DNA from 3 places in the Rummeliibacillus sp. G93 genome. Region 1 is predicted to be linked to each of the others. Evidence: a T-box and tRNA genes for the amino acid it is inferred to sense, from the RefSeq annotation. Region 1 holds a T-box; the other regions hold tRNA genes.

Region 1 (7,813 bases):
AAAAAGCTCCAAATTTCGCAGCATATATGAGGGTGCCTCCTTTTCAGCGCCTTGTGTGTCGCCATTATCATGTAATACAAAGATAGAACCAGGACTTGCATATTGCTTCAGTTCTTCTAGCAAACCATTCCGTGCTTTTTCTACTTTCCAGTCGCCAAAAATATGGGACCACATGATTTTTTTATATTTTTTTCCGACGAATAATGTAAACAAATTAAAATGTCCCCATGGCGGACGGTAAAATTGTACCGGTTCCCCTGTCGCTTCTTCGATTGCCTGATTAGCCAACGTTAATTGCTTTTTCAGTTCTAATGGACCAGTTAACCAATTGGAAACATGTTGATTATGATGAATACCTATAGTATGCCCTTCATCTGCCATCCGTTTAACAATTTGAGGGTTTCTTCTCACATGGTCTCCAACTACAAAGAATGTAGCTTTTACGTGATATTTTTTTAATAAGTCCAGTAATTCCGGTGTATAAACTCCGTGTGGTCCATCGTCAAATGTTAACGCAATCTGTTTTCCAGGAATGGTCTTGTAAATCCCTAGCTTGCTTATGCGAATAAAAACGGTCGGGAGTGGGCCGTAACATAAAAACAAGATGACTAGACAAAGTATAATAATTAACAATAATTTCATATTCCACAGCCCTTTTCCGTCAATAGTAATCCCTTACCCGAAAACTAATCTACTAATCATCATCAAAAATTCGTTTCAGATGGTAGATGAGTCGCAGTAGATTGGTAAATAAATTAATGAAGTCCAAATACAAATTTAATGCCACTAGCGGTACTTCCTCATCCGATATGACACTTTTTGCAATTTGGTTCATATCATATAGCGTATAGCCGATGAAGAGTAACACTCCAATTCCACTAAGAACGATCATCATCATATCGCTAAATCCTACAAAGATATTAATCACTGAAAAAATTAATATTCCGATGAGTATGATGAATAAGAATTTCCACCAGTTAGAAAGATCTCGTTTTGTATTATAGCCGATGAGCCCTGCTACGATAAAAATAAGTGCAGTAGAGCCAAATATAAGCAAAACAAGCTTTCCGCCTAACGCTCCAATATAGAAATTCAGCAAACTATACAGCGTAATGCCAGTTAGAAACGCAAACAGCACAGATATGAATTTACTCGCCTTCCGAGCAGCACGGCTAACCATAACAATTATCAATAAGATGACTGTTACTATGCTGATTGGCAAAACCATCGGTTGTGGTACGTAAACCCCTGCAAATAATCCTATCGCTGTAAACAACCATAACAGAGTGAAGAAACGAAGGACCTTTGGAAATTGTGATTCCATTTATAGACCTCTTCTCAAATTTTTTTCGTCCTTAATTATACGTATTTAGTCACAGAAGGTTTCGTTTTTATGTTGGATTATTTTAGCAAAAAACCTTCTTCCAACTAGGAAGAAGGTTTTTATTTCGCCAATTACTTCGCGACAATATTGACTAATTTGCCTGGCACAGCAATCACTTTCTTAATATCTTTGCCTGCCAATTGTTCTTGGACTTGATCATTTTCAAGCGCCGTTTTCTCTAATTCTTCACGTCCTGCATCTTTAGAAACCATCAATTTAGCACGAACTTTGCCATTGATTTGTACAACCACTTCAATCTCATCATCTTCTAATTTAGATGAATCGAATGTTGGCCATTCTTCATATGTGATGGTTTCGCTATGACCTAATTTTGCCCATAATTCTTCCGCTATATGCGGTGCAATTGGTGCAAGCATCTTAACAAATCCTTCTGCATACTCACGAGGCACCACATCAGCTTTGTAACATTCGTTAATGAATACCATCATTTGAGAAATAGAAGTATTAAAACGAATATGCTCGTTATTGTCCGTCACTTTTTGAACTGTTTGATGATACACTTTTTCTAAAGTTGTATCATTCGATATTTTAATTTTTTCAGAAAGCTCGCCCGTTTCTTCGTTGATGAAGAGTCTCCATATACGATCTAGGAAGCGGCGTGCTCCATCTAAGCCATTCGTAGACCAAGGAATAGATGCTTCTAGTGGTCCCATGAACATTTCATAAAGTCTTAGTGTATCAGCTCCATGGCTTTCAATAATATCATCCGGATTGACAACATTACCTTTAGATTTAGACATTTTTTCATTACCTTCACCAAGAATCATCCCTTGGTTGAATAATTTTTGGAAAGGTTCTTTTGTTGGTACTACCCCTAAATCGTAAAGCACTTTATGCCAGAAACGTGCATACAACAAGTGTAGCACTGCATGTTCTTGGCCGCCGATATAAATATCGACAGGCAACCAGCGTTTCAATAACTCTGGGTCTGCCAATTGTTCGTTATTATGCGGGTCGATATAACGCAGGAAGTACCAACTTGAACCTGCCCATTGAGGCATTGTATTCGTTTCACGTCGGCCTTTTTTACCTGTCTCAGGATCTACGACATTTACCCATTCATCAATATTGGCCAATGGCGATTCACCGGTACCTGATGGATGGATATCCTTTGTTTTCGGCAACACCAATGGTAAATCTTCTTCTTTTACTGTTGTAATGGTGCCATCTTCCCAATGAATGATTGGAATCGGCTCTCCCCAATAACGTTGGCGGGAGAATAACCAGTCGCGTAAACGGTACGAAACTTTTTTCTCGCCTACTTTATTTTCTTCAAGCCATGTAATTGCCTTTTGAATGCCTTCTTCTTTGTCTAATCCATTCAAGAAATCAGAGTTAATATGTTGGCCATCACCTGTAAAGGCTTCTTTAGAAACATCGCCACCTTCTAATACAGGAATGATTGGTAGGTTGAATTGTTTCGCAAATTCAAAGTCGCGTTCATCATGTGCTGGTACTGCCATAATCGCACCTGTACCATAGCTTGCTAGAACGTAATCTGCAATCCAAATCGGTATTTCTCGACCATTGATTGGGTTGATTGCATAGGCACCTGTAAATACGCCTGTTTTTTCTTTCGCTAAATCTGTACGTTCTAAATCAGACTTAACTTTGACTTTTTCTAGATATGCTTCTACAGCCTCGCGCTGTTCTTTAGTTGTAATTTCATCCACAAGTGCATGTTCAGGTGCAAGAACTGTATAAGTTGCACCAAATAGAGTATCAGGTCGTGTAGTAAATACACGGAACTGCTTATCTGAATTTTTAATAGAGAAGTCTACTTCAGCACCCTCAGAACGACCGATCCAGTGACGTTGCATATCTTTAATATTCTCTGGCCAATCCACATCTTCCAAATCATCAATTAAACGATCTGCATAGGCTGTGATCTTCAACATCCATTGTTTCATTGGACGTCGTTCTACAGGGTGTCCGCCGCGCTCAGACTTGCCATCAATTACTTCTTCATTCGCAAGTACTGTGCCAAGTGCTGGACACCAGTTGACTGCTACTTCATCGATATAAGCAAGACCTTTTTTATATAGCTGAATAAAGATCCATTGTGTCCATTTATAATAGTTTGGATCAGTCGTATTGATTTCGCGATCCCAGTCATAACTAAAGCCTAATTCTTGGATTTGGCGTCTAAATGTATCAATATTTTTTTGTGTGAACTCAGCTGGGTCATTTCCAGTGTCAAGAGCATATTGCTCTGCTGGAAGACCAAATGCGTCCCATCCCATTGGATGCAACACGTTATAACCCTGCAGACGCTTAAAGCGTGAAAGGATATCTGTTGCTGTGTAACCTTCTGGGTGCCCTACATGCAAGCCTGCACCTGAGGGATATGGAAACATATCCAATGCATAAAACTTCGGCTTCGATTCTTCATTTGTTGTTTTAAAAGTTTTGTGGTCAGCCCAATACTTCTGCCATTTCTTTTCAATTTCTTGATGATTAAAATTCATTCTTGACCCTCCATACTCATATTCTTGAAAATAAAAAAACTCTCGTCCCTATAAAAGGGACGAGAGCCTATATCTCCCGCGGTACCACCCAAATTAGTGTAAAACACTCAACTTGATTCCTTAACGCGGATTAACGGCAATGGCTATCAATGGTTCACCATAGCGACTCCTGGGCGAGTTCAGTTGATTGATTTGCTGGCTTTCACCTACCGCCAACTCTCTAAAAAAATCAAGTACAACCTACTATTCCCATTCGCTGTCATTACATATATTGAATCCTATTCTAATTCAATATACTGTAATTGACAAGAGATTTAACAAATTCAATGAATTATATCGTTTCTTTTTCCACTTTATGTTTATTTTTTAACGGTCGATCATAAAGCATGTATGGGATAAAAGCAATGAGCAGAATCCCGATTAATACATAAAACGTAATCTTCATGCCATATTGGTCTGCTAGAACACCGCCTAAGAATGGACCAATCATTTTGCCTATAGCACTGAAACTATTGACCATACCTTGATAAAACCCTTCTCTACCCTTAGGTGCTAACGTACTGGCAATTGTCGGTACAATCGGCCAAATAAACATTTCACCAAATGTTAAAATGATAATCGCCACTAAAAACATTTTAAATGTTCCCGCGAAGCTAACCACTACAAAGGAAATGACGAAAATAGCTAAACCAAGAAAAATTTGTTCCTTGAAACGTTCGCCCATTTTTTTAATAATCGGATTGATCAATGGTTGGCCCAGTACAATTAGCAAACCATTCGCTGTCCAAAGCAAGCTGTATTGGTTCAGAGAAATATGCAATGTTTGTGTATAAGATGAAATTGTTGTTGTCCATTGGGTATAGACGAGCCAACTAAGTAAGAAACCAATCCCCAAAATACTCAATGCGTAGAATGATGAACGATCTTTTACTTTTGAGCCTTCACTTATTACAGATGCAGGCGCAATGGCGTATTCTGTAGAAATTCCTTTATATGTGAATGCCACAAAGAAGAAGACGATATACATAGCTAGATTGGCAATAAATAAATAGTCAAAGCTATGCTTTGCAACAATACCTGCAAGAGCTGGGCCAAATGCTACCCCTAAATTTTGAGCGAGATAAATGGCATTAAATCCTTTTCTCCCGCCTTCTGGCCATGCTGTTCCGACCATTGCAAACATACTCGGAAATACAATCCCACCACTAAAACCTATTAATGTCAAAAACCAGACATAATGCGGCCAGCCATGCCAAAACACAAGACACGTAAGGCCTATAATGGATATGATTGTTCCTATCATGATGGACTTAAAGCCGCCAAATTTGTCAAAGACATACCCGCCTAAAAGATTGCCTACTACACCAGCTGCAGCATTGGCCATCAGTACGAGCCCCGCTATTGTGAGCGACTGTCCGAGTTCATCATGCATATAAATCGTATTCATCGGCCATAAAAATGAGCTGCCGACAGTATTAATCAGCATACCGATGATTAATAACCAAACACTTCTAGGCATTCCAAGTCCCCCATTTATTTCGAATATCTAAGCAATAGTAACAAATCTTTGATCCTATTTACAACCATCTTTTCATAATTAAGCTCAAATATTAAACGACCGTTTCCATTGTCTTCTAGAAGGTCAATAATTATAGTTGCCAAGATATTCCCAAACCACGTTTTTTCGAGATTTTCCTCTACTCCATCCCCTCCCTCTAAATAGATGAAGAAAATTATTTTTTCTATTCTAATAGCATTTCACATAAAGTGAAACTTCACGCGAGATAAGGATTTTCTCATCACACCTGGTCTTTTACGAGCAGTTAACCCCTACTTAAATTTCTTTGCTATGCTTAAATTTTTGAAGTAGAAGTCTTCCTACAAGTTAAAGCAGGATAAAAGAAATTTTTCCCCTTTGACGTTGTCATGTTAAAATAGATAGTTGAGGAGTGAAATTATACTATGACTGATATTAATTATACTGATTTCCCGTTTCCCTCTGATGGGAAACGTTATTATACATGGAATCGCTATTTGCGTGATGAATTTGGCTGCAAGGTGTACAAAGTAGCGCTTGATGCAGGCTTTGATTGTCCTAACCGTGACGGCACTGTTGCATTTGGCGGATGTACTTTTTGCAGTGCAGCAGGCTCTGGTGACTTTGCTGGCGATCGTGTGGACCCTATCTCTGTTCAATTTGAAAAAATTAAAGAGAAAATGCAGCATAAGTGGAAAGACGGCAAAACTATGGCTTATTTCCAAGCTTATACGAACACACACGCACCGCTTCCTGTCCTAAAAGAAAAATTTGAAGCAGCTTTAGCATGTGAAGGTGTTATGGGATTAAGTATTGCAACACGTCCTGATTGTTTACCTGATGATGTCGTGGAATACTTGGCAGAATTGAATCAACGCACATACTTATGGGTCGAGCTTGGACTACAGACTGTGCATGATAAGACAGCCAATTTAATTAATCGTGCACATGATTATACGACATATGTGGAAGGTGTGGAGAAACTCCGCAAACATGGCATTCGTGTATGTACACACATTATCAATGGCTTACCTCTTGAAGATTATGACATGATGATGGAAACTGCCCGTGCAGTGGCGAAGCTAGATGTACAAGCAATCAAAATTCATTTACTTCACCTATTAAAGGGAACACCGCTTGTAAAGCAATACGAAAAAGGTATGCTTGAGTTGATGGACAAGGATGCCTATATCAATCTTGTCGCAGATCAATTAGAAGTCATTCCGCCAGAAATGGTCGTACAGCGAATTACTGGTGATGGACCGATTGATTTAATGATTGGTCCTATGTGGTCTGTGAACAAATGGGAAGTATTAAATGGCATCGATGCTGAACTAGAACGTAGAGGAAGTTATCAAGGAAAGCATTATCAAAAAGAAGAAGTGGGAACACGATGAAACTTCAACGTGTACTGCAATACGCACAATTTCTTTTGAAAGAGACCGTTCGTCCTGGTGACATAGTAGTGGATGCAACTGCAGGAAATGGCTATGATACGGCCTTCCTAGCACAGTTAGCCGGCAATGAGGGCCATGTCTATGCATTTGATGTCCAGCAACAAGCGATCTCTTCGACAGAAGAGCGTGTACGGGAAGCAGGCCTTGAAAATCGAGTTACAGCCATTTTAGATGGACACGAACATGTAGCTAAACATGTCTTAAAACCGGTACAGGCAGCTATTTTCAATCTCGGCTATTTGCCAGGTAGTGATCATGAAATTATTACAACGCCTTCCACAACCTTAAAAGCCATCCAAGACTTACTGCAGCTTTTAAATGTTGGCGGCATGATTATTCTAGTTGTTTATCATGGACATCACGGTGGCAAGGAAGAACGAGATGCGCTGATAGAATATGTGAGTACATTGCCGCAAAAATATATCCATGTATTGAGATATGAGTTTATTAATCAAAAAAATGATCCGCCATTTATCATTGCTTTAGAAAAAGTGAAGGAAATGGCATAAGAAAAAGAGTTGTCCGTAAATCTATGGACAACTCTTTTTTCATTTACTTTCCAAAAAAACGAGAAAGAATACCATTCTCTTGTACCCTTTGTTTTTTATCTTCCTCATTTTGTTCAATCTCCTGTGTATGCTGCCACACATTCAGTTTATTGAGCACAGCCATAATTGCACTGTTTTGCTGTTCAATACGGTCCATTTGACGGTTATCATTTTGCCTTTTTTCAGTCAATGGCGCGAGCGATTCAACGACTTGCCTAAATTCCCTTTTCATGGAATCATTTTGCTCTGCCAACAAGACATTTTGTCTTCGCTCTTCTTGAATCAATTGAATTAGCTGAGCGTTTTGGACTTCTACACCATGGATATGCTCTGCCAATAGCTCCATCGCATGGCTCAATTCTTCATAACGCTGGATTTCCTCTTTTCGATCAATGACC
Region 2 (7,813 bases), 270 kb from region 1:
ATCGCTAATAGAGTTAGCGCAAACAGTGTTAACATCACACACATCGATTTGATTGTTCCAAATTTAGCTTGCAGCTTCGGAGCGACAAATACTGACGTAAAGGCTAAACATAGTCCCCAACCAAGGAATACATACCCTAATCCATGTTCATCCAAATTCATCACAAATGAGGAATAGGCCATTAAGGTGAAAAATCCGATATTATATAAAAATGCGGTTAATCCGAGTAAAAATAGTCCTGGAAATTTTAAAGCTTTAATTGGATCTAACACAGAGCTTTTGACCTTTGGCTTCGGAACCTGTGGCATTTTGAATAACAAAACTAAAAAGGCAATGATCATCAATACACTTACACCAAAAAACGGTCCTCGCCATGAAATAGATCCTAATTCTCCACCAAGCAGTGGACCAACCGAAATTCCAAGTCCAATAGCCGCTTCATATAAAATAATCGCTTTTGCCGTGCCTCCAAATGATAAACCTACAATAGCGGATAAGGCTGTAGCAATAAATAATGAGTTCCCAAATCCCCAACCAGCTCTAAATCCAACAATCTCCCAAATACCATTCGATGCACCTGCCAAAGCTGCAAATATAATCGTAAATAAAATACCGGTTAATAATGTCCATTTAACACCAATTCGACTTGACACAACACCTGTTATTAACATGGCCACACCGGTAATCAGGTTATAACTTGAGAATAATAACGAAACCTGGCTTGGCGTTGCATGAAGCTGATCTGCAATCGCTGGCAAAATAGGATCAACAAGACCTAATCCCATAAATGAAATAATACACGCAAAAAATATTGCCCATACAACAAGAGGTTGCTTAGCTGATTTTCCTTGTGTCTTTAATAATTCTTCATTCATACATCTTTATCTCCTTTTTGAATTAAAAATTAAAATAAAAAATGAAAACGAGAAATGGAATGATGAGTCCCAAAACTTATTTTCACGCAAAAAAACTATTAACATACATTTGGCTTACTTAATAAAGTATAAATATTATTAACGTTTACGTCAACGTTAATTTAGTGGAAATGAATACGTCATGTATGTTATTTTATTAGTAAGAAGTTTGAACGAATTTGATTTCATCCTTGGATGAGAAATTAGGTGAAAAAATGGACGGCTTAAAAATTGATGATGTCGCAAAACAAAGTGGTTTAACAAAGCGCACAATACGCTACTATGAACAAATTGGCATTTTGCCCTCACCTCCAAGAAGTGATGGTGGATTTCGACTATACACCCAGGAACATGTCGATTTTCTTAAGAAAATTACAAATGCAAAAGAAGTCATGGGTTTTACCTTGCAAGAATTACAAGAGTTTATCACGCTTAGTGACACATTAGAGTTTCAAAAAATGGACTATCGGAAAGTAAAAGGTACAGATCAACAACGAGAAAAATTACAAAAAGTGACAGATACAGTTGAAGAACAACTTAAACTTATTGAGCAAAAAAAGAAGAAAATCCTAAATGTCGAAGCCGACTTAGTTTCGCTTCGAGATCGCGCACGAGCAGCGCTGATTCGATTTCAGGAAGAGGAAGAATAAGAAGGACCGGGCGAAAACCATGCCCGGCCTTGTTTGTTTAGAAAATTGATAGATGTATGCCCCTATCAACTAACCGTTAACCGTATTGAACCATTCTTCATAGTCTATTGTTGTAATAGAATCTGTTAGATATTTCAATGTTGTTGTCCTTCTTTCTGGTGTTTCAGTAGAGTTATATACCAAAACTTTTACATGACAATTAAATAGGACAAAAAAAATGAAATTACTAATAGCAGAATAATATTATTACTTTTTTCTAAATCTAGAAACAAAGGACATAAAAGATTATTATATTCTCCTAGTTTTTTTAAAAAAGTGCCCAATTTTATGTTATAGATGCTGTTATTTGCAATAGCACTATTACATAAGTTGATTCAAAAGAAAAAGCGACATAGCCGATCTTATAATCGGGTTGTCACTTTTCTAATATCTCGCAGACATTCATTCCGGAATGTTTTTTCAACTGTGTATGGTTATGTTGCTTATATTTAAACTTCTTCTTGGTACAACTCACGTTTAATAGGTGTCAATTGAAGTACTTTTTGAAATGCTTTTAAATCTTCTACAGCGGCGAAAAATTCATCTAAACTTTCATAATCCATTGACCATTCTGTAGCTTTTAAACGTTTTACTTCTTTAGTATATTCAAATAAAAATTCACAATGTAATTGTTCCATTCCTCCATACTCATCATCTTCATACTTTGTAAATTGGCGGACAAAATTAAAGTGTAGCATTTTCTCTCCTGTAAATTTAAAAACACCACATTCAAATAAGATTTCTTTTTCTTCTTCTCCCTGAATATCTTCTCTACAAAACACTTTAAACTTCTCCCATATCGTAGCTACCTTATCATTTTCAAAATCCAGTGTCGTTTCAAAATAAGCTTTTGCATTTTTAATTGTAATCATATTATAGTTCTCTCTTTCAGCCGTGATAACTTATTATATATCACAATATAAATTAAAAACCTCCCCAAATCCGTAATTTGGATACTGGCGGTCGGGGGCAACCCCTTTAACGTAGTTCTACCCTTTTCTGCTATAAAATCCATAAGCAATGGTTCCAAATAATAAGCCTATTCCAGCCCCCAATGTAATTGAAAAACCTTGGGAGATTGATTCGAAAAAAATTCCTAAAATTATACCGATGGTACCACCAAAAATCATTCCTAATGGTATTAAACTATTGATTAAATCTTTGTTTTTCACACCTATAGTTTCTCCCCTATTTTTGTAACTTTGTTTATTGAACAAAGTTTAAACAAATTTCTACTTGTATTTTACCATAAAGGTGTTTTAATCCTTCTTGCTCTATACTGGCCCCGTTTGTTCAATTACCTTCTATCTTATTATATTAGTCAGTTAATCATAATGGCGGTTGTATCCATGTAAAATAAGGGGTCGGGAATTCAATATTCGATAAGGTAATAAAAGAGACGTTACCCGTTTTAGATAGCGTCCATTTTTATATTAGATTACATTTTCTTGAATCATTTTTTCGGTAACGTTACAAGGACTTACGTCTTGCCATATATAATCCCACTGAACCTATTCACACGATTGATTCGCACGATTAAAGACTATTTGTTAAAACCAAAAACCAACGTATTTTAACTAAAAATAAACACAAAAAAAAACGCTTCCCCACAATAGAGAAACGTTGATTTCATCGCTTGGCAAACGATGTTATGATACCGGTGGTCGGGGTCGAACCGACACTCCAAAGGAACACGATTTTGAGTCGTGCGCGTCTGCCAATTCCGCCACACCGGCATGATGTGTTTATATAGTGTAATTAACTATATGGAGGCGGCAACCGGATTTGAACCGGTGAATAAAGGTTTTGCAGACCTTTGCCTTACCACTTGGCTATGCCGCCTTGGCATTATAAAATATATGGAGCGGAAGACGGGGTTCGAACCCGCGACCCCCACCTTGGCAAGGTGATGTTCTACCACTGAACTACTTCCGCATATATAACTGGGGTACCTGGATTCGAACCAGGGCATGACGGAATCAAAATCCGTTGCCTTACCGCTTGGCTATACCCCAAAATGGGGCGACTGAAGGGGATCGAACCCTCGAATGCCGGAACCACAATCCGGTGTGTTAACCACTTCACCACAATCGCCATTGTATTAAAGGAAAACCTAATCTTTACATTTTATATATGGGGCGGCTGAAGGGGATCGAACCCTCGAATGCCGGAACCACAATCCGGTGTGTTCACCACTTCACCACAGCCGCCGTTATGTAAATTTAAAGGTTTTATATTGGCAGGGGCAGTAGGAATCGAACCCACATCAAAGGTTTTGGAGACCTCTATTCTACCGTTAAACTATGCCCCTGTAAAGAATGGTGGAGGGGGGCAGATTCGAACTGCCGAACCCGAAGGAGCGGATTTACAGTCCGCCGCGTTTAGCCTCTTCGCTACCCCTCCAGAATGGTGCCGGCGAAAGGAGTCGAACCCTCGACCTACTGATTACAAGTCAGTTGCTCTACCAACTGAGCTACACCGGCAAAAATTATTATGGTGGGTCGGGACAGAATCGAACTGCCGACACTTAGAGCTTCAATCTAATGCTCTACCAACTGAGCTACCGACCCATAATAACTTTAAATATTATAATTTAAAATGGCGGTCCGGACGGGACTCGAACCCGCGACCTCCTGCGTGACAGGCAGGCATTCTAACCAGCTGAACTACCGGACCATTTTGGTTGCGGGGGCAGGATTTGAACCTGCGACCTTCGGGTTATGAGCCCGACGAGCTACCGAACTGCTCCACCCCGCGATAATAATATATGCTTATTTGATTGATAAAGTTCTTAAAATGGTGGAGGATGACGGGATCGAACCGCCGACCCTCTGCTTGTAAGGCAGATGCTCTCCCAGCTGAGCTAATCCTCCGAAAATGGTGACCCCTACGGGATTCGAACCCGTGTTACCGCCGTGAAAGGGCGGTGTCTTAACCGCTTGACCAAGGGGCCATATGTATTGAAAAGTCATGGCGGAGAGTAAGGGATTTGAACCCTTGAGACAGGGTTACCCGCCTACACGATTTCCAATCGTGCTCCTTCGGCCACTCGGACAACTCTCCAAAAAAATGGCTCCGAAGGCAGGACTCGAACCTGCGACCCTCTGATTAACAGTCAGATGCTACTACCAACTGAGCTACTTCGGAATAATAAAATCAACAGCCTAGCGACGTCCTACTCTCGCAGGGGGAAGCCCCCAACTACCATCGGCGCTAAAGAGCTTAACTTCTGTGTTCGGCATGAGAACAGGTGTGACCTCTTTGCCATCATCACTAGACATGTTATTTCTCAAAGACAAGAATTATTATATCACTTTTTTTCTAATTAAGTCAACTGCTTTTTTAGAAAAACTTTTCTTGTTCTTTCAAAACTGGATAAACGTGAATTGAAGGTTCTTAAGAAATTTGGTTAAGTCCTCGATCGATTAGTATTCGTCAGCTCCATGTGTCGCCACACTTCCACCTCGAACCTATCTACCTCATCGTCTTTGAGGGATCTTACTTACTTGCGTAATGGGAAATCTCATCTTGAGGGGGGCTTCATGCTTAGATGCTTTCAGCACTTATCCCGTCCACACATAGCTACCCAGCGATGCTCTTGGCAGAACAACTGGTACACCAGCGGTGTGTCCATCCCGGTCCTCTCGTACTAAGGACAGCTCCTCTCAAATTTCCTACGCCCACGACGGATAGGGACCGAACTGTCTCACGACGTTCTGAACCCAGCTCGCGTACCGCTTTAATGGGCGAACAGCCCAACCCTTGGGACCGACTACAGCCCCAGGATGCGATGAGCCGACATCGAGGTGCCAAACCTCCCCGTCGATGTGGACTCTTGGGGGAGATAAGCCTGTTATCCCCGGGGTAGCTTTTATCCGTTGAGCGATGGCCCTTCCATGCGGAACCACCGGATCACTAAGCCCGTCTTTCGACCCTGCTCGACTTGTAGGTCTCGCAGTCAAGCTCCCTTGTGCCTTTACACTCTACGAATGATTTCCAACCATTCTGAGGGAACCTTTGGGCGCCTCCGTTACTCTTTAGGAGGCGACCGCCCCAGTCAAACTGTCCGCCTGACACTGTCTCCTACCCCGATCAGGGGTACGGGTTAGAATTTCAATACAGCTGGGGTAGTATCCCAAGGACGCCTCCACCGAAGCTGGCGCTCCGGTTTCAATGGCTCCTACCTATCCTGTACAAGCTGTACCAAAATTCAATATCAGGCTACAGTAAAGCTCCACGGGGTCTTTCCGTCCTGTCGCGGGTAACCTGCATCTTCACAGGTACTATAATTTCACCGAGTCTCTCGTTGAGACAGTGCCCAGATCGTTACGCCTTTCGTGCGGGTCGGAACTTACCCGACAAGGAATTTCGCTACCTTAGGACCGTTATAGTTACGGCCGCCGTTTACTGGGGCTTCGGTTCTCACCTTCGCTTGCGCTAAGCAATCCCCTTAACCTTCCAGCACCGGGCAGGCGTCAGCCCCTATACGTCACCTTACGGTTTTGCAGAGACCTGTGTTTTTGCTAAACAGTCGCCTGGGCCTATTCACTGCGGCTCTCTCGGGCTTGCACCCTACTAGAGCACCCCTTCTCCCGAAGTTACGGGGTCATTTTGCCGAGTTCCTTAACGAGAGTTCTCTCGCTCACCTTAGGATTCTCTCCTCGACTACCTGTGTCGGTTTGCGGTACGGGCACCTCCTGCCTCGCTAGAGGCTTTTCTTGGCAGTGTGAAATCAGGAACTTCGCTCTAAAGAGCTCGCCATCACAGCTCAACGTTATAGAGAGCGGATTTGCCTACTCTCACGCCTTACTGCTTGGACGCACATAACCAACAGTGCGCTTACCCTATCCTACTGCGTCCCCCCATTACTCAAATGGCAGGGAGGTGGTACAGGAATATCAACCTGTTATCCATCGCCTACGCCTGTCGGCCTCGGCTTAGGTCCCGACTAACCCTGAGAGGACGAGCCTTCCTCAGGAAACCTTAGTCATTCGGTGGATGGGATTCTCACCCATCTTTCGCTACTCATACCGGCATTCTCACTTCTAAGCGCTCCACCAGTCCTTCCGGTCTGACTTCACAGCACTTAGAACGCTCTCCTACCACAGACATCGTAGATGTCTATCCACAGCTTCGGTGAATTGTTTAGCCCCGATACATTTTCGGCGCAGCGTCACTCGACCAGTGAGCTATTACGCACTCTTTAAATGGTGGCTGCTTCTGAGCCAACATCCTGGTTGTCTAAGCAACGTCACATCCTTTTCCACTTAACAATTACTTTGGGACCTTAGCTGGTGGTCTGGGCTGTTTCCCTTTTGACTACGGATCTTATCACTCGCAGTCTGACTCCCGTGTATAAATCACTGGCATTCGGAGTTTGTCTGAATTCGGTAATCCGGGATGGACCCCTAGTCCAAACAGTGCTCTACCTCCAGGATTCTTCATCACGAGGCTAGCCCTAAAGCTATTTCGGAGAGAACCAGCTATCTCCAGGTTCGATTGGAATTTCTCCGCTACCCACACCTCATCCCCGCACTTTTCAACGTGCGTGGGTTCGGGCCTCCAGTAAGTGTTACCTTACCTTCACCCTGGACATGGGTAGATCACCTGGTTTCGGGTCTACGACCACATACTTATTCGCCCTATTCAGACTCGCTTTCGCTGCGGCTCCGTCTCTTCAACTTAACCTTGCATGTAATCGTAACTCGCCGGTTCATTCTACAAAAGGCACGCTATCACCCATTAACGGGCTCTAACTACTTGTAGGCACATGGTTTCAGGATCTCTTTCACTCCCCTTCCGGGGTGCTTTTCACCTTTCCCTCACGGTACTGGTTCACTATCGGTCACTAGAGAGTATTTAGCCTTGGGAGATGGTCCTCCCAGATTCCGACGGAATTTCACGTGTTCCGCCGTACTCAGGATCCACTCAAGAGAGAATGCACTTTTGACTACAGGACTGTTACCTGCTATGGTGGGTCTTTCCAAACCGCTTCGTCTAACGCATTCCTTTGTAACTCCGTATAGAGTGTCCTACAACCCCAAGAGGCAAGCCTCTTGGTTTGGGCTCTTCCCATTTCGCTCGCCGCTACTAAGGGAATCGATTTTTCTTTCTCTTCCTTCAGGTACTTAGATGTTTCAGTTCCCTGAGTCTGCCATCAAGACGCTATGAATTCACGTCAAGATTCTACCCCATTACGGATAGAGGGTT
Region 3 (7,813 bases), 1.1 Mb from region 1:
TCGTATTTCTCTTGCTTTGCTTCATTCCATCTCTTCTCTTGATCCAAAAAAGGTGTCATAATGGCATATTTCAGTTCGGGATATTCTAATTGAAGGTCCATCACAATTTCCGCGGCCCATGTTTCTACTCCTAGCGCACCGGTCATTATTATCCACTCAAGACCTTCTTCAATTAAAGGTAGCAACCTCTCTTTGATAGCTTGCTTGATTATAGGAATCCCAGCATGCTTATCGTCAAAGATGCCAAGTTCATGTGCCTTGTAACCAGTAATGACGAGTCTTTTTATCATTAGAACACTCCTTTGGTGAGAAATATAAAAACCGATTTCCCATTAGCCTAAAAGAAACCGGTTGACTGATATAAATATAGAAATAGTTTATAGGTTAAGCAGAACTGTGCTACAAAACCTACATTTAATTTTACAATAGTTGGCTTTTGATGGCAACGAGGGTGTATGGGGATCTAATTAGTTCTTATTTATAGAAGAAACTCTTATTAACTACTCAAAGGTGTAGCATCTGTTATTACGACTTCATTGATATTGAAAGAGAAATTAGTGCGTGTGATGAGGCGATTATAATAGAAGCCGTTTTGTATAAAACAATAATTGAATTATGTGTTGACATACCTTCTAGAAGTTGTTATTATATAAAAGTTGCTGATAGCGACTTACCAAGTTAGCGAACTTCAAATAAAAAAACTTTTGAAAGTTGTTGACAAGTCGATTTAGAAATGATATTATATAAAAGTTCGCTAAAACAAACGAACGACATGAACCTTGAAAACTGAACAAGCAAGATGTTAATCATTTAAACTTACTAACAACTGTTAGTTTTAAAGACATCATCGTAAAGATGATGCGCTAGTGAAATTTTGAGCAATCAAACACTTTTATGGAGAGTTTGATCCTGGCTCAGGACGAACGCTGGCGGCGTGCCTAATACATGCAAGTCGAGCGAATGACGAGGAGCTTGCTCCTCTGATTTAGCGGCGGACGGGTGAGTAACACGTGGGCAACCTGCCCTGCAGACTGGGATAACTTCGGGAAACCGGAGCTAATACCGGATAATCCATTTTACTTCATGGTGAAATGTTGAAAGGCGCTTTCGCGCCACTGCAGGATGGGCCCGCGGTGCATTAGCTAGTTGGTGGGGTAACGGCCTACCAAGGCGACGATGCATAGCCGACCTGAGAGGGTGATCGGCCACATTGGGACTGAGACACGGCCCAAACTCCTACGGGAGGCAGCAGTAGGGAATCTTCCACAATGGACGAAAGTCTGATGGAGCAACGCCGCGTGAGTGATGAAGGTTTTCGGATCGTAAAACTCTGTTGTAAGGGAAGAACAAGTACGTTAGGAAATGAACGTACCTTGACGGTACCTTATTAGAAAGCCACGGCTAACTACGTGCCAGCAGCCGCGGTAATACGTAGGTGGCAAGCGTTGTCCGGATTTATTGGGCGTAAAGCGCGCGCAGGTGGTTTCTTAAGTCTGATGTGAAATCTCGCGGCTCAACCGCGAGCGGTCATTGGAAACTGGGGAACTTGAGTGCAGAAGAGGATAGTGGAATTCCAAGTGTAGCGGTGAAATGCGTAGAGATTTGGAGGAACACCAGTGGCGAAGGCGACTGTCTGGTCTGTAACTGACACTGAGGCGCGAAAGCGTGGGGAGCAAACAGGATTAGATACCCTGGTAGTCCACGCCGTAAACGATGAGTGCTAAGTGTTAGGGGGTTTCCGCCCCTTAGTGCTGCAGCTAACGCATTAAGCACTCCGCCTGGGGAGTACGACCGCAAGGTTGAAACTCAAAGGAATTGACGGGGGCCCGCACAAGCGGTGGAGCATGTGGTTTAATTCGAAGCAACGCGAAGAACCTTACCAGGTCTTGACATCCCAGTGACCGCTCTAGAGATAGAGTTTTCCCTTCGGGGACATTGGTGACAGGTGGTGCATGGTTGTCGTCAGCTCGTGTCGTGAGATGTTGGGTTAAGTCCCGCAACGAGCGCAACCCTTGATCTTAGTTGCCATCATTTAGTTGGGCACTCTAAGGTGACTGCCGGTGACAAACCGGAGGAAGGTGGGGATGACGTCAAATCATCATGCCCCTTATGACCTGGGCTACACACGTGCTACAATGGACGGTACAAAGAGTCGCAAACTCGCGAGAGCAAGCTAATCTCATAAAACCGTTCTCAGTTCGGATTGTAGGCTGCAACTCGCCTACATGAAGCCGGAATCGCTAGTAATCGCGGATCAGCATGCCGCGGTGAATACGTTCCCGGGCCTTGTACACACCGCCCGTCACACCACGAGAGTTTGTAACACCCGAAGTCGGTGAGGTAACCTTTTGGGGCCAGCCGCCGAAGGTGGGATAGATGATTGGGGTGAAGTCGTAACAAGGTAGCCGTATCGGAAGGTGCGGCTGGATCACCTCCTTTCTAAGGAATTTAACGGAATACAGACTTCGTCTGTAGGATTAACATCTTGCTGTTCAGTTTTGAGGGTTCATACTCTCAAAACATTGTTCTTTGAAAACTGGATAAAACGACATTGAAGAAATTCTTAAGTAACACATTTATTAAGTTTTAAATTTTTTAGGCTTAATAACTTAAAGGCTTTTATAAGCCAACGGTTAAGTTATTAAGGGCGCATGGCGGATGCCTTGGCACTAGAAGCCGATGAAGGACGGCACTAACACCGATATGCTTCGGGGAGCTGTAAGTAAGCTTTGATCCGGAGATTTCCGAATGGGGAAACCCTCTATCCGTAATGGGGTAGAATCTTGACGTGAATTCATAGCGTCTTGATGGCAGACTCAGGGAACTGAAACATCTAAGTACCTGAAGGAAGAGAAAGAAAATTCGATTCCCTTAGTAGCGGCGAGCGAAATGGGAAGAGCCCAAACCAAGAGGCTTGCCTCTTGGGGTTGTAGGACACTCTATACGGAGTTACAAAGGAATGCGTTAGGCGAAGCGGTTTGGAAAGACCCACCATAGCAGGTAACAGTCCTGTAGTCAAAAGTGCATTCTCTCTTGAGTGGATCCTGAGTACGGCGGAACACGTGAAATTCCGTCGGAATCTGGGAGGACCATCTCCTAAGGCTAAATACTCTCTAGTGACCGATAGTGAACCAGTACCGTGAGGGAAAGGTGAAAAGCACCCCGGAAGGGGAGTGAAAGAGATCCTGAAACCATGTGCCTACAAGTAGTTAGAGCCCGTTAATGGGTGATAGCGTGCCTTTTGTAGAATGAACCGGCGAGTTACGATTACATGCAAGGTTAAGTTGAAGAGACGGAGCCGCAGCGAAAGCGAGTCTGAATAGGGCGAATAAGTATGTGGTCGTAGACCCGAAACCAGGTGATCTACCCATGTCCAGGGTGAAGGTAAGGTAACACTTACTGGAGGCCCGAACCCACGCACGTTGAAAAGTGCGGGGATGAGGTGTGGGTAGCGGAGAAATTCCAATCGAACCTGGAGATAGCTGGTTCTCTCCGAAATAGCTTTAGGGCTAGCCTCGTGATGAAGAATCCTGGAGGTAGAGCACTGTTTGGACTAGGGGTCCATCCCGGATTACCGAATTCAGACAAACTCCGAATGCCAGTGATTTATACACGGGAGTCAGACTGCGAGTGATAAGATCCGTAGTCAAAAGGGAAACAGCCCAGACCACCAGCTAAGGTCCCAAAGTAATTGTTAAGTGGAAAAGGATGTGACGTTGCTTAGACAACCAGGATGTTGGCTCAGAAGCAGCCACCATTTAAAGAGTGCGTAATAGCTCACTGGTCGAGTGACGCTGCGCCGAAAATGTATCGGGGCTAAACAATTCACCGAAGCTGTGGATAGACATCTACGATGTCTGTGGTAGGAGAGCGTTCTAAGTGCTGTGAAGTCAGACCGGAAGGACTGGTGGAGCGCTTAGAAGTGAGAATGCCGGTATGAGTAGCGAAAGATGGGTGAGAATCCCATCCACCGAATGACTAAGGTTTCCTGAGGAAGGCTCGTCCTCTCAGGGTTAGTCGGGACCTAAGCCGAGGCCGACAGGCGTAGGCGATGGATAACAGGTTGATATTCCTGTACCACCTCCCTGCCATTTGAGTAATGGGGGGACGCAGTAGGATAGGGTAAGCGCACTGTTGGTTATGTGCGTCCAAGCAGTAAGGCGTGAGAGTAGGCAAATCCGCTCTCTATAACGTTGAGCTGTGATGGCGAGCTCTTTAGAGCGAAGTTCCTGATTTCACACTGCCAAGAAAAGCCTCTAGCGAGGCAGGAGGTGCCCGTACCGCAAACCGACACAGGTAGTCGAGGAGAGAATCCTAAGGTGAGCGAGAGAACTCTCGTTAAGGAACTCGGCAAAATGACCCCGTAACTTCGGGAGAAGGGGTGCTCTAGTAGGGTGCAAGCCCGAGAGAGCCGCAGTGAATAGGCCCAGGCGACTGTTTAGCAAAAACACAGGTCTCTGCAAAACCGTAAGGTGACGTATAGGGGCTGACGCCTGCCCGGTGCTGGAAGGTTAAGGGGATTGCTTAGCGCAAGCGAAGGTGAGAACCGAAGCCCCAGTAAACGGCGGCCGTAACTATAACGGTCCTAAGGTAGCGAAATTCCTTGTCGGGTAAGTTCCGACCCGCACGAAAGGCGTAACGATCTGGGCACTGTCTCAACGAGAGACTCGGTGAAATTATAGTACCTGTGAAGATGCAGGTTACCCGCGACAGGACGGAAAGACCCCGTGGAGCTTTACTGTAGCCTGATATTGAATTTTGGTACAGCTTGTACAGGATAGGTAGGAGCCATTGAAACCGGAGCGCCAGCTTCGGTGGAGGCGTCCTTGGGATACTACCCCAGCTGTATTGAAATTCTAACCCGTACCCCTGATCGGGGTAGGAGACAGTGTCAGGCGGACAGTTTGACTGGGGCGGTCGCCTCCTAAAGAGTAACGGAGGCGCCCAAAGGTTCCCTCAGAATGGTTGGAAATCATTCGTAGAGTGTAAAGGCACAAGGGAGCTTGACTGCGAGACCTACAAGTCGAGCAGGGTCGAAAGACGGGCTTAGTGATCCGGTGGTTCCGCATGGAAGGGCCATCGCTCAACGGATAAAAGCTACCCCGGGGATAACAGGCTTATCTCCCCCAAGAGTCCACATCGACGGGGAGGTTTGGCACCTCGATGTCGGCTCATCGCATCCTGGGGCTGTAGTCGGTCCCAAGGGTTGGGCTGTTCGCCCATTAAAGCGGTACGCGAGCTGGGTTCAGAACGTCGTGAGACAGTTCGGTCCCTATCCGTCGTGGGCGTAGGAAATTTGAGAGGAGCTGTCCTTAGTACGAGAGGACCGGGATGGACACACCGCTGGTGTACCAGTTGTTCTGCCAAGAGCATCGCTGGGTAGCTATGTGTGGACGGGATAAGTGCTGAAAGCATCTAAGCATGAAGCCCCCCTCAAGATGAGATTTCCCATTACGCAAGTAAGTAAGATCCCTCAAAGACGATGAGGTAGATAGGTTCGAGGTGGAAGTGTGGCGACACATGGAGCTGACGAATACTAATCGATCGAGGACTTAACCAAATTCTTAAGAACCTTCAATTCACGTTTATCCAGTTTTGAAAGAACAACTTTCTTTCAATAAGAAGGATTTCAAGACACGAGCAGTAGTGCGATGTGTATTGGAAGCCGAATAGTCTAGTAATGATGGCAAAGAGGTCACACCCGTTCCCATGCCGAACACGGAAGTTAAGCTCTTTAGCGCCGATGGTAGTTGGGGGCTTCCCCCTGTGAGAGTAGGACGTTGCTAGGCATAAATATGGAGGATTAGCTCAGCTGGGAGAGCATCTGCCTTACAAGCAGAGGGTCGGCGGTTCGATCCCGTCATCCTCCACCATTTTTAAATGAGTCATTAGCTCAGTTGGTAGAGCATCTGACTTTTAATCAGAGGGTCGTAGGTTCGAATCCTACATGACTCATCATTTAAATTACGCGGGTGTGGCGGAATTGGCAGACGCACTAGACTTAGGATCTAGCGCCGCAAGGCGTGGGGGTTCGACTCCCTTCACCCGCATTAGTTTTTTTGCGCGGAAGTAGTTCAGTGGTAGAACATCACCTTGCCAAGGTGGGGGTCGCGGGTTCGAACCCCGTCTTCCGCTCCACTTATAAAATTATTGAAACTTTTTTATTATAGATTTGCGCCCATAGCTCAACTGGATAGAGCGTCTGACTACGGATCAGAAGGTTGTGGATTCGACTTCTGCTGGGCGCACCATTTCCGGGAAGTAGCTCAGCTTGGTAGAGCACTTGGTTTGGGACCAAGGGGTCGCAGGTTCGAATCCTGTCTTCCCGACCATTTATACTATATATACATTGGGGCCTTAGCTCAGCTGGGAGAGCGCCTGCCTTGCACGCAGGAGGTCAGCGGTTCGATCCCGCTAGGCTCCACCAATTTTCAATAATAACGGAGGAATACCCAAGTCTGGCTGAAGGGATCGGTCTTGAAAACCGACAGGCGGGTCAAACCGCGCGGGGGTTCGAATCCCTCTTCCTCCTCCATTTAAATTTTCATTGATACATAGAAAATAAAAAATTATATGGTCCGGTAGTTCAGCTGGTTAGAATGCCTGCCTGTCACGCAGGAGGTCGCGGGTTCGAGTCCCGTCCGGACCGCCACTTTTTAAATGAATAATTATTTGTTATGGGTCGGTAGCTCAGTTGGTAGAGCATTAGATTGAAGCTCTAAGTGTCGGCAGTTCGATTCTGTCCCGACCCACCATAACAATACGCCGGTGTAGCTCAGTTGGTAGAGCAACTGACTTGTAATCAGTAGGTCGAGGGTTCGACTCCTTTCGCCGGCATTTTTTGGAGGGGTAGCGAAGAGGCTAAACGCGGCGGACTGTAAATCCGCTCCTTCGGGTTCGGCAGTTCGAATCTGCCCCCCTCCACCATATATGGGCCTATAGCTCAGCTGGTTAGAGCGCACGCCTGATAAGCGTGAGGTCGATGGTTCGAGTCCATTTAGGCCCACCATTACATTATGTGATTCCGAAGTAGCTCAGTTGGTAGCAGCATCTGACTGTTAATCAGAGGGTCGCAGGTTCGAGTCCTGCCTTCGGAGCCATAGAAGGCCCCTTGGTCAAGCGGTTAAGACACCGCCCTTTCACGGCGGTAACACGGGTTCGAATCCCGTAGGGGTCATAATAAAAAAACTCTTGGAAAATTTCCAAGAGTTTTTATTTTGCACTTTTTAAGCATAAGGTATTCCTTAATCCTAGGCGGACTTTATATACGTGTTCTCGTAGTTCTATAGTGAAGTGCTCATTTACTTGTTTAGTGCTTCCAATTCTATTAAAACTTTTTTAAATTGAAGCTCTGCATCTAGAATGATATGTTGCAAATCTTTTGTGATATTGTTTACCTGTTTTGTTTCAATTCTAATATGATCCACATTCATATTAACTTGATTTATAAATTCTGCTACATTATTCGCTAGCTTGCGTACCTCTTCTGCCACAATACTAAAACCCTTTCCTTGGTCTCCTGCACGTGCAGCTTCAATGGCTGCATTTAATGCTAATATGTTTGTTTTCGTGGCTATGCTTCTCATTAATTGAGATACTTCACTTATTAATTGAGTCTGTTTAGTTAGTGATTGCAAAGCATCCATCTTGGATTCAGTGTTTTCCGTAACAGCTTTTACTAAGTTAGTAGGAATCTCTTTTAATTGGCGGGTGGTAGAGATAGTTTTATTTTCCCGTTCTGTAATATCAGTTGCAATCTTTAAGATACCTTCTATTTCACCTGCCTTGTTTAGGACAGGAATATAGGTAGCTT

Evidence for each region. A T-box is a leader RNA that pairs with one kind of tRNA and senses whether it is charged. The one in region 1 lies ahead of leuS (leucine--tRNA ligase), so its partner is inferred to be a tRNA-Leu.
Region 2: it encodes a tRNA-Leu, which carries the amino acid that the T-box ahead of leuS (leucine--tRNA ligase) is inferred to sense. The anticodon was not compared.
Region 3: it encodes a tRNA-Leu, which carries the amino acid that the T-box ahead of leuS (leucine--tRNA ligase) is inferred to sense. The anticodon was not compared.

What each region holds. Positions count from the first base shown of each region.
Region 1 covers NZ_CP097314.1:2,245,658-2,253,470, forward strand. Annotated here, with positions in the region: gene M2M59_RS11180 (polysaccharide deacetylase family protein) at 1-642, opposite strand, end outside; gene M2M59_RS11185 (Bax inhibitor-1/YccA family protein) at 695-1,324, opposite strand; gene leuS (leucine--tRNA ligase) at 1,456-3,873, opposite strand; T-box leader at 3,926-4,139, opposite strand; gene M2M59_RS11195 (MDR family MFS transporter) at 4,205-5,392, opposite strand; gene M2M59_RS11200 (tRNA modification radical SAM protein MnmL/YtqA) at 5,836-6,807, shown strand; gene M2M59_RS11205 (tRNA 5-(aminomethyl)-2-thiouridylate-methyltransferase MnmM) at 6,804-7,376, shown strand; gene M2M59_RS11210 (MerR family transcriptional regulator) at 7,420-7,813, opposite strand, start outside.
Region 2 covers NZ_CP097314.1:2,513,426-2,521,238, forward strand. Annotated here, with positions in the region: gene M2M59_RS12645 (MFS transporter) at 1-875, opposite strand, end outside; gene M2M59_RS12650 (MerR family transcriptional regulator) at 1,130-1,564, shown strand; gene M2M59_RS12655 (hypothetical protein) at 2,053-2,475, opposite strand; gene M2M59_RS12660 (hypothetical protein) at 2,593-2,775, opposite strand; tRNA gene M2M59_RS12665 (tRNA-Leu) at 3,259-3,339, opposite strand; tRNA gene M2M59_RS12670 (tRNA-Cys) at 3,371-3,445, opposite strand; tRNA gene M2M59_RS12675 (tRNA-Gly) at 3,464-3,538, opposite strand; tRNA gene M2M59_RS12680 (tRNA-Gln) at 3,547-3,618, opposite strand; tRNA gene M2M59_RS12685 (tRNA-His) at 3,622-3,697, opposite strand; tRNA gene M2M59_RS12690 (tRNA-His) at 3,738-3,813, opposite strand; tRNA gene M2M59_RS12695 (tRNA-Trp) at 3,841-3,914, opposite strand; tRNA gene M2M59_RS12700 (tRNA-Tyr) at 3,923-4,006, opposite strand; tRNA gene M2M59_RS12705 (tRNA-Thr) at 4,011-4,086, opposite strand; tRNA gene M2M59_RS12710 (tRNA-Phe) at 4,098-4,173, opposite strand; tRNA gene M2M59_RS12715 (tRNA-Asp) at 4,203-4,279, opposite strand; tRNA gene M2M59_RS12720 (tRNA-Met) at 4,284-4,360, opposite strand; tRNA gene M2M59_RS12725 (tRNA-Val) at 4,401-4,476, opposite strand; tRNA gene M2M59_RS12730 (tRNA-Glu) at 4,482-4,556, opposite strand; tRNA gene M2M59_RS12735 (tRNA-Ser) at 4,575-4,666, opposite strand; tRNA gene M2M59_RS12740 (tRNA-Asn) at 4,674-4,750, opposite strand; rRNA gene rrf (5S ribosomal RNA) at 4,766-4,881, opposite strand; rRNA gene M2M59_RS12750 (23S ribosomal RNA) at 5,009-7,813, opposite strand, start outside.
Region 3 covers NZ_CP097314.1:142,355-150,167, forward strand. Annotated here, with positions in the region: gene M2M59_RS00720 (SLOG family protein) at 1-290, opposite strand, end outside; rRNA gene M2M59_RS00725 (16S ribosomal RNA) at 892-2,439, shown strand; rRNA gene M2M59_RS00730 (23S ribosomal RNA) at 2,632-5,560, shown strand; rRNA gene rrf (5S ribosomal RNA) at 5,674-5,789, shown strand; tRNA gene M2M59_RS00740 (tRNA-Val) at 5,798-5,873, shown strand; tRNA gene M2M59_RS00745 (tRNA-Lys) at 5,883-5,955, shown strand; tRNA gene M2M59_RS00750 (tRNA-Leu) at 5,969-6,050, shown strand; tRNA gene M2M59_RS00755 (tRNA-Gly) at 6,064-6,138, shown strand; tRNA gene M2M59_RS00760 (tRNA-Arg) at 6,175-6,251, shown strand; tRNA gene M2M59_RS00765 (tRNA-Pro) at 6,256-6,332, shown strand; tRNA gene M2M59_RS00770 (tRNA-Ala) at 6,352-6,427, shown strand; tRNA gene M2M59_RS00775 (tRNA-Ser) at 6,443-6,535, shown strand; tRNA gene M2M59_RS00780 (tRNA-Asp) at 6,576-6,652, shown strand; tRNA gene M2M59_RS00785 (tRNA-Phe) at 6,680-6,755, shown strand; tRNA gene M2M59_RS00790 (tRNA-Thr) at 6,765-6,837, shown strand; tRNA gene M2M59_RS00795 (tRNA-Tyr) at 6,844-6,927, shown strand; tRNA gene M2M59_RS00800 (tRNA-Ile) at 6,933-7,009, shown strand; tRNA gene M2M59_RS00805 (tRNA-Asn) at 7,024-7,100, shown strand; tRNA gene M2M59_RS00810 (tRNA-Glu) at 7,106-7,177, shown strand; gene M2M59_RS16495 (methyl-accepting chemotaxis protein) at 7,302-7,646, opposite strand; partial or broken gene M2M59_RS16500 (PAS domain-containing protein) at 7,740-7,813, opposite strand, start outside.